2 linked regions of the Chroogloeocystis siderophila 5.2 s.c.1 genome follow. The protein of the gene in region 1 interacts with the protein of each later gene in a pairwise test. Links are inferred from orthologs where the notes say so. Each region holds a gene or a part of one and is shown on either strand. Other genes may lie near its edges.

Region 1 (4,541 bases):
ACATAGCTTGAACCAACGAAAAGTTAAGTTATCAACTATTCAGCATCACAGCTATGGAGATGGTGATGGTGCTGGACTTACGCCAGGCTCTGCGGGAGATACTGGCGGGCTAGCTCCAGGGTCTGTGCCACCTCCGGTGCCAGTCGTATCACATGCTCCCAGAGTGGTGAGCAAGCCTAGAAATAAAGCAAAACCAAGGATTTTTTTGTTCATAACTCCTCTTTCACCAATTGCGGCAAAAATAATAATCTGCTCGTTGATTACGATACCGCATTTGTTGACTTTTTTTACAAAAGTGCGATTTTGACTGTATTAGGTTGATACTCTATCACTTCAGTGATATGTCGTCTTCTTTCTTAAGACAGAGGTTTTCAACAGGTGCTACTTTAAGGCTATCTCGTTTATTGATAGTTTGGGTTGACATATGCGAACTACCAAACAAACTCTAGCCCGACGAGGTAGCAATCATAGTAGATACTCTGAGCAATAGATGTTTGTCGCTACTCCGTTGACCTTTTAGCGGAGGAAATTCTAGAACGTAAAGAAAGTTTATCTAAATGATACGATGAAGGCGACTTGCAGCTTTTAGTAGCTAGCGCTCTTAATACCCAACTAGCTTTCACTCAACAATAAATTTTATGCGTGCTGCTTATAAATCGAGTGTAACCAACCACCAGCGGACAAACGCTTTGAAATCAACATCTGTCACACGTACAAGTGTTCCTGATCGAGTGCGACCGACTGGGAATTTCCCACAAGGAATGACAACTCGCCATCCTACTAGCGTGCCGATTTTGCCCAGTGCCAGAAAACCTCTATGGTTAATTCGCCTCAGCGTTTTGCAACGCAGTTCTACTGTAGTGCTTTTTATCTTGATCGCGACAGTGCTAGCACTTTATAGTGGAACAATTTATTCGCAGCGAAAGTGGTATCAATCATACGAGAAGCGAGAAAATCTTCAACGTCAAGAACGACAGCTGACGACAGCAATTGAAGTGTTGAAAAATAAAATGGCGCAGCAAGCAGAGCAACCTGAAACAGGTTTACTTCCTGCCGATCCCACACAGGCAATTTTCTTGAAACCAGCACCGCAACGCCCCGTGAAATCAATTATTTCTGCAACTTCGATGACTCGCAACAGTTCTCATAACACGACTCCTGTAGGCTATTAAGGATAAGTAAACAACGAGTGCCTAGCACATCAAAAAGTTTGTCTTAATTTAGAACTTACGTAAGCACTCGCTGAAACGCTTATTCTTTAGTTCCTAGCCTTTGGCAACCTCTACGGGGAATGTGGTTCGTGTTTCGTAATTTTGCGTAAGTCCTATTAATATTGTGTTTACCCTAATCTCATCGACTTAAGTATAATTGATAACTTAAAACTTGCCCTATGCCTACTTCAGTTCCTCCTGGCTCTAGCTTTGACCACAAGCGTCGTAGAGTCGCAACTATGGACACACCGCGCCAATCAATTCGGCAAAAACGCAAGAAGCCGCTGAGCCAACAGCTAAAACGTTCTTCAGTACCGTATTTTCGATTGCTCTTGGTGTGGGGTGTATTGCTGGCTGGTGGTTTAGTGCTAGCGGGGAACTTGTATCATCTCCAAGTTGTGCATTCCTCAACTTTGTTAAGAAGAGCGCAACAGCAACAGACAACCTACATACGCCCCTTTGTACCGCGCCGTCAAGTCGTTGACCGCAACGATAACGTGTTAGCGATTGATCGTCAGGTGTACACGCTGTACGTGCATCCTCGATTATTTAAGAATGTTTTAGAAGCAGAAAGTGTCGCTAAAAAAGTTGCGGCAATGCTAGATCGCCCAACAAGTGACCTCGTTACTTTGTTGACGGATGGCTACAACAACGATCGCAATCGAGGGATTCGAGTCGCGTCAGCTTTGTCCGAAGAAGTTGCAGATAAGCTCAAAAAACTGAAGGCAAATGGCTTAGACTTGGTTCAAGAGTCCTCGCGGTTGTATCCTCAAGAAAAGGTTGCTGCTGACGTTGTTGGCTACGTTGATCGCGACCATCGCGGCCAAGCAGGAGTAGAGTATAGTCAGCAAAAGTTACTCGAACGTTCAGCAGAATCCTATAAGCTGCGCAAAGATGGTAAAGGAGTGTTATTAAGCGATCGCGTTCCAGAAAACTTTGTCCATCGCGATGAAACGAAACTGCAACTCACAATCGATACTCGACTGCAACGCACGACGCGCATCGCCTTGCGCGAACAAATGCAAAAGTTCAATGCCAAGCGTGGTGGCGTGATTGTGATGGACGCCCACGATGGTTCGATCCTAAGTTTGGTTGCTGAGCCTTCTTACAATCCTAATGAGTATTTCAACTTTGAACCCCACGCTTTTAGAAATTGGTTACTCGCGGATCTTTATGAACCAGGCTCCACCTTTAAGCCAATAAACATCGCGATCGCGCTCGAAGAAAAAGTCATTAAACCCGACGATGTTTTCCCCGATCCCGATGTCATCAAAGTGGGTGGTTGGTCGATTCGCAATGCTGAAAAAGAAGACAATCTTGCCCTATCGATTACCGGCATTTTACAGCACTCCAGCAATGTCGGCATGGTACAAGTGATGCAACGCCTTAAACCCGACGTGTATTATAATTGGCTGCAAAAGCTGGGCTTGGGAAAAACCGTAGGCATCGATCTCCCATTTGAAGCACGAGGTCAGCTAAAAAATCAAGCAAAATTTGTTTCTTCCCCGATTGAACCCGCAACGGCTTCGTTTGGTCAAGGATTTTCATTAACACCCATTCAGCTGGTGCAACTCCACGCAGCTTTAGCTAATGGTGGCAAGCTCGTTACACCTCATGTTGTACGCGGGTTGATAGATAACCAAGGTCGGCTACAACAACCTAATTTACCACAACCCAAAGCAATCTTCTCGCCACAAACAGCTCAGACGGTTGTCAAAATGCTAGAAGCCGTTGTTCTTGAGGGGAGCGGCAAAGCTTCACAAGTGCCAGGATACCGCATTGGTGGCAAAACAGGTACAGCACAAAAAGCAAACATCGGTGGTCGTGGCTATCAGCGCGGTGCAGTCATTACAAGTTTTGTTGGGATGTTGCCCATTGAATCCCCTCGTTACGTCGTCTTAGCCGTTGTCGATGAACCAAAAGGAATTGCATATGGCTCAACCGTCGCAGCGCCGATCGTGAAGTCCGTAATGGAATCGCTCATTTCGATTGAACGAATTCCCCCAAGTCAGCCTATACCCAAAGAGTAGAGGAGCAGAGGAGAAATTACATATAACGTTCTCTCACCCCTCACCCCTTTGATCGCTGTCCGCTAGACTAAGCAGTAGATAGCAAATGCACTAGACGCTATGACTAACCGCCTTGCCCAAGCTCAAAGCCTTTACTTGCGCAAACACGCAGAAAATCCGATTGACTGGTGGACTTGGTGTGATGAAGCCTTGGCAACAGCAAAAGCACAAAACAAACCAATTTTTCTCTCGATAGGCTATTCGAGTTGCCACTGGTGTACGGTCATGGAAGGAGAAGCATTTTCAGATTTGGCGATCGCCGACTATATGAATGCTCACTTCCTCCCGATCAAGGTAGACCGCGAAGAACGCCCTGACCTTGATAGTATCTATATGCAAGCCTTGCAGATGATGGTAGGTCAAGGCGGTTGGCCTTTAAATATTTTTATTGCTCCTGATGATTTAGTCCCTTTTTATGGCGGGACTTATTTTCCGGTTGAACCACGCTACGGACGTCCAGGCTTTCTACAAGTACTACAAGCGATTCGCCGCTACTACGACACCGAAAAACAAGACTTGCTTGCACGTAAAGCCGCAATTTTGGAAGCAATTCAACAAAGTGCAGTATTGCCTAAAACGCAGCAGTCAGACGAAGACTTGCTCAAAAAAGGCATCGAAACCAATACAGGTGTGATTACGCCGCACGATTACGGTACGCAGTTTCCCATGATTCCCTATGCTGAGTTAGCGCTACGCGGCACTCGGTTTAACTATTCCGCCTGGCGCTACGATATTCCGCAAGTGTGTCAACAACGAGGCTTAGATTTAGCATTGGGCGGTATTTATGACCATGTTGCAGGGGGATTTCATCGCTATACTGTTGACCCGACGTGGACTGTACCGCATTTTGAAAAGATGCTTTACGACAATGGTCAAATTGTTGAGTATCTCGCGAATTTGTGGAGTAACGGCGTTCAAGAGCCGGTAATCGAACGCGCGATCGCTTTAACAGTTCAATGGCTCAAACGCGAAATGACGGCTCCTGAAGGTTACTTCTATGCCGCACAAGATGCGGATAGTTTTACCAGCCCCTACGAAGGTGAGCCAGAAGAGGGAGCTTTCTACGTTTGGAGTTACAGCGAATTGCAGCAAATTCTCTCATCAGAAGAATTATCTGCGCTTGAGCAACAATTTACTGTCACCTCACAAGGCAATTTTGAAGGACGCAACGTTTTGCAGCGACGACACCCAAGTTCGTTGAGTGGCATCGTAGAACAGGCGTTGTCTAAACTGTTTACTGTTCGCTACGGTGCCACACCAG
Region 2 (3,689 bases), on another replicon or contig:
TTCAACCGTGCCATTGGTAGTTGTAAGATTGGACTTTTATTCAGCCGAATGCGAATCGCCGCAATTCCCCAATCAGTTTGATAAAACGTTACACCGCGATAGCGTAGCGGTTCATTGACAAAGATCTTTTTATGCTTAACTTCTTGCCCTTGATCGTCAATGACAGACAAATCTGAATAAAACTGATCGATACCGCCCGTAGGTGTGTAGTCAATCCAAAATCGATTGACCCGTACCGACCAATCTTGAGGAATTTGTGGTGCTGCCCAGGGTCCTGCATCAACTATATTTTGGACTTTGAAACTATCCCCACTCGCAACCATTTCTTGCGCCATAAAGCCTGTCATCGCACCCCAAATTGCGCCTACAAGAATCAATATCATGCTGGCATGAACGACGATAGGTCCAACACGTCCCACAAGACCTCGGCTAGCGTAAAGCGCATCTCCTTCGCGAAAAACTTGATAGCGTTTTTCTATTAAAGGCACTAAGTTATCGACTGTAGCGTGGCTGAACTCTGCACTCAACGCAAACTTACGAAACTGGTGCGGCTGTTTATAAAATTTCCAAGTTCGCGAAAACCATTTCAGCGCAGGTAATTGACGTCTAAATGTACAAGCCGTTAAGCTTGAACCGAACAAAATCAGCAGTGCTAAAAACCACCAAGTACGGTAGACATGATCTAGCCCTAAGCTTAGCAGGACTTTCCAGCTAAGAAAGCCAAATAACGCAGGCTCTTCGGGATAGTTTGCTTGGTAGAATGCGACTGATTGTCCTTGCTCGATAACAGTACCAGAGATACTAAAAACTGCGATCGCCAACAGCAAAATAATTGCCAAGCGCAAGTCTGTTAATACTGGTAAAAACTCACGCCGAAAAAAGCGCCGCAGCGATAACCACAAATTTAACTTGGCAGAATCTAATGACATTGACTTAAATTTAAATATTTAAATACTTCCTAAGGGAATGCGCGACAATAGTGAGAAGACACCAAAACCAACAAGTAACGCTCCACTCACTGGTGTAATCCAACCTGACCAGCGGCGCAATTCTAACAATTTTTTGATTGTAGCCGTAAAAGTTCCTGCCAAGATTAAAGGCACGACATAGCCAACGGTATAAGCAAGAAGTAACGTTGCACCAAGAATTAAATCTTGCGTTGTCGCAACCCAAGCAAGTAATGTTGCTAGAACAGGTGTGCTACAAGGCGATGCAACAACACCAAACGTCAAACCAATGAGGTAAGAACGAATTCCTTGGGGTAAATCTTGCGAAATCCATTCTAACCCACCAACCGATGGTAACTGTAAGGGTAACGCCTCAAGTAGATTCAGCCCCATTAAAATCGCCACGATACTAACGATAAGGGGTAGCCCGATGCCTACTTGTCCGTAAACTTGTCCTAAGAATGCGGCGGTGATGCCTAAAGTTGCTAAGGTTGTTGCTAAACCTAATGCAAACCAAGTAGACATCCGCATTGCGTGCCAGCGGTTTTCGGCTTCATAGCCACCAATATAACCCACTGTAATCGGTAGCATGGAAAGCATACACGGTGTCAAGCTAGTTAACAAACCAGCCGTAAAAATTACACCAACACTCAACCAGCCAAGATGTGTCAGTTGGTCAGAGACGAGCGTATTCGCAAATTGTTCAAGTTCATACAACCGAGTTTGCCAAAGTTCGAGCATGGAGCAGATGTATTGAAAGGCTGATTCTGCTTCAATTTTAACTTAGTAATGCCTGACCGAGCTTCAGCGCCCTTTACGGTTGGTACTTCCTGGTAAGATGACAACGTTGGCATCCGCGTTTTCTCTAGCAACACGGATCAGTAATCCGGCGATCGCCAAGCTTGCAATCACTGAATTACTTCCATAGCTAATAAAGGGAAGTGGTAAACCTGTTGTGGGTAAAACTCCAGTCGCAACCCCAATGTTTAGCATTGACTGTCCTACCAAAAAAATCATTGCCCCAACTGCAACTAATCTGTGGACTGGATGCCAGGCCTTGAGTGCTACGATTAACGCCAGTGTCGCATACATAAGTAATAACACCAGCATTAATACACCACCAACAAACCCAAATTCTTCGGCAAAAACGGCAAAAATAAAGTCAGTATCTTGAATTGGCAAATAATGTAATTTTTGTTGCGATAGTCCAAACCCCGCTCCCCACGTTCCGCCTGAACCTACAGCAAGCAAACTTTGAATTAACTGATAACCAGTGTCTGCTGGATCGCTCCAAGGATTCTGGAAAGACGTAATTCGCTTAAGTTGGTATGGATTATAACTAACACTGATAACTGCTGCTAAGATACCTAGTAAAGCTGTTCCTGCCAAGTGAAGATAAGGTAAACCTGCGGCTAGTGCTATTAACCATAACGCCATGCCACAGAGCGCGGTTGTACTTAAATTAGGTTGAAGAAGAATTCCTGCTAAAATCAGCGCAAACACTGCTAACCAAAACAAACGCGCTTGCCAGCGAACTCTCTCCCATTGCCCGAAAAGACGAGCGCTTTGTAAAATTAAGAACGGCTTAATTAACTCAGACGGTTGAATCAGAATTCCCCCAATTGACAGCCAGCGCTTAACATTTAAAATTTCTTCTCCTCTAAACAGTGTTAAAAAAATTAATCCTAAAAGAAGTAATACACTCCAATGCGCAATGCCAAGTACAAGGCGTAACGGTGTATGAACAAGAACGTTAAATGCTACTAAACCAATAGCCATTCCTACCAGTTGGCGCTTGACGAAATAAAGCCCATCATTTTGTTCTACAGCAGCAACGGGATAGGATGCAGAAAATAAAATAATTAGTCCGATGCACAACCACAGCAATGTTAGCCAGCGCAACAGGCGGGCTTCGTTAGCCCATCCAACCACAGATTTGTCAAAGAAAGGAATTAGTTGACGGATCTGCACGGCAGTTAATTTGAGATTATGACATTAGGAGTATAGCTGCTATTTCAATAATGCGATCGCCCTGTTTTTAAGAATTATCAAGCGAACTCAAATCAAATAACGAGAGACCTTAAAGACCTCTCGCCTAAATCGAAAATATTAGAACAATTACAGCAATCCTGTATTGACTCCTGGCTTTCCTGTTGCTAGTTCCACCTTTACAATCTTGCCACCCATTTTCATAATTCTTTGCTGTTCCCGAAACCAGTTGTCATAAGGAACGAGCTTGGTGAAATATGTATTTTGCAATTCCCGCTGTGTTCTAATTCGAGTTTGACTAGGAACACATGCAGTGACTTTAAACATCCGCATTGACTGAGTTTCTCCTTGACTATTGAATTTGAAAATTTCTGATTTCAAGTGGCTTAAGGGCAACAAACTACCACAGTTACCCTATTTTCCCATGTGTTTACGCAATTTTTTAATAACTGAACAATTTTGGTTAATTGCTCAAAGGCTGGAAGTCAAGCGTCAATACCAAACCTTTAACACTTATTGCCTCTCTCTGAAGCTTTGAATAAGCGATTAAAACGTCTTAGCACTCACGATCAACTTCCAGACCTCAATTTAAGGAGAGTTACCTTAAAGCTTTAGCTGCTACCTTGCTTGTGTAGACGAGCAATTAGCTTAAGCCAGAACAGATGTAGTCGAAATAAACACCCATTTCTTTACCAGCATCAGGACCAACTAAGCTAGCAGTGACTTCTTTCATTGCTTGAATAGCTTGTACTG

Evidence for each region. Proteins that work in one complex are often made in the same cells at the same time.
Region 2: the proteins of NIES1031_RS11520 (region 1) and NIES1031_RS08605 interact in binary tests that used the Escherichia coli proteins (3 or more experiments, as listed by UniProt). The link is inferred for Chroogloeocystis siderophila 5.2 s.c.1 from one-to-one orthologs.

Annotation. Positions count from the first base shown.
Region 1 is NZ_MRCC01000008.1:145,639-150,179, reverse strand. The notes cover bases 948-3,815. They hold NIES1031_RS11520 (peptidoglycan D,D-transpeptidase FtsI family protein), read left to right. Parts: upstream 948-1,390; coding sequence 1,391-3,241; downstream 3,242-3,815. Other genes in these bases: NIES1031_RS11515 (thioredoxin domain-containing protein), read left to right, coding at 3,341-3,815; NIES1031_RS11525 (hypothetical protein), read left to right, coding at 948-1,172. Outside these bases: NIES1031_RS24345 (hypothetical protein), read right to left, coding at 52-213; more of NIES1031_RS11525, read left to right, coding at 639-947; more of NIES1031_RS11515, read left to right, coding at 3,816-4,541. UniProt on the Escherichia coli protein: Essential cell division protein that catalyzes cross-linking of the peptidoglycan cell wall at the division septum. Required for localization of FtsN.
Region 2 is NZ_MRCC01000006.1:104,279-107,967, forward strand. The notes cover bases 836-3,660. They hold NIES1031_RS08605 (FtsW/RodA/SpoVE family cell cycle protein), read right to left. Parts: upstream 2,919-3,660; coding sequence 1,752-2,918; downstream 836-1,751. Other genes in these bases: NIES1031_RS08595 (cytochrome c biogenesis protein), read right to left, coding at 836-929; NIES1031_RS08600 (cytochrome c biogenesis protein CcdA), read right to left, coding at 948-1,688; NIES1031_RS08610 (phycobilisome linker polypeptide), read right to left, coding at 3,066-3,269; apcB (allophycocyanin subunit beta), read right to left, coding at 3,580-3,660. Also shown: more of NIES1031_RS08595, read right to left, coding at 1-835; more of apcB, read right to left, coding at 3,661-3,689.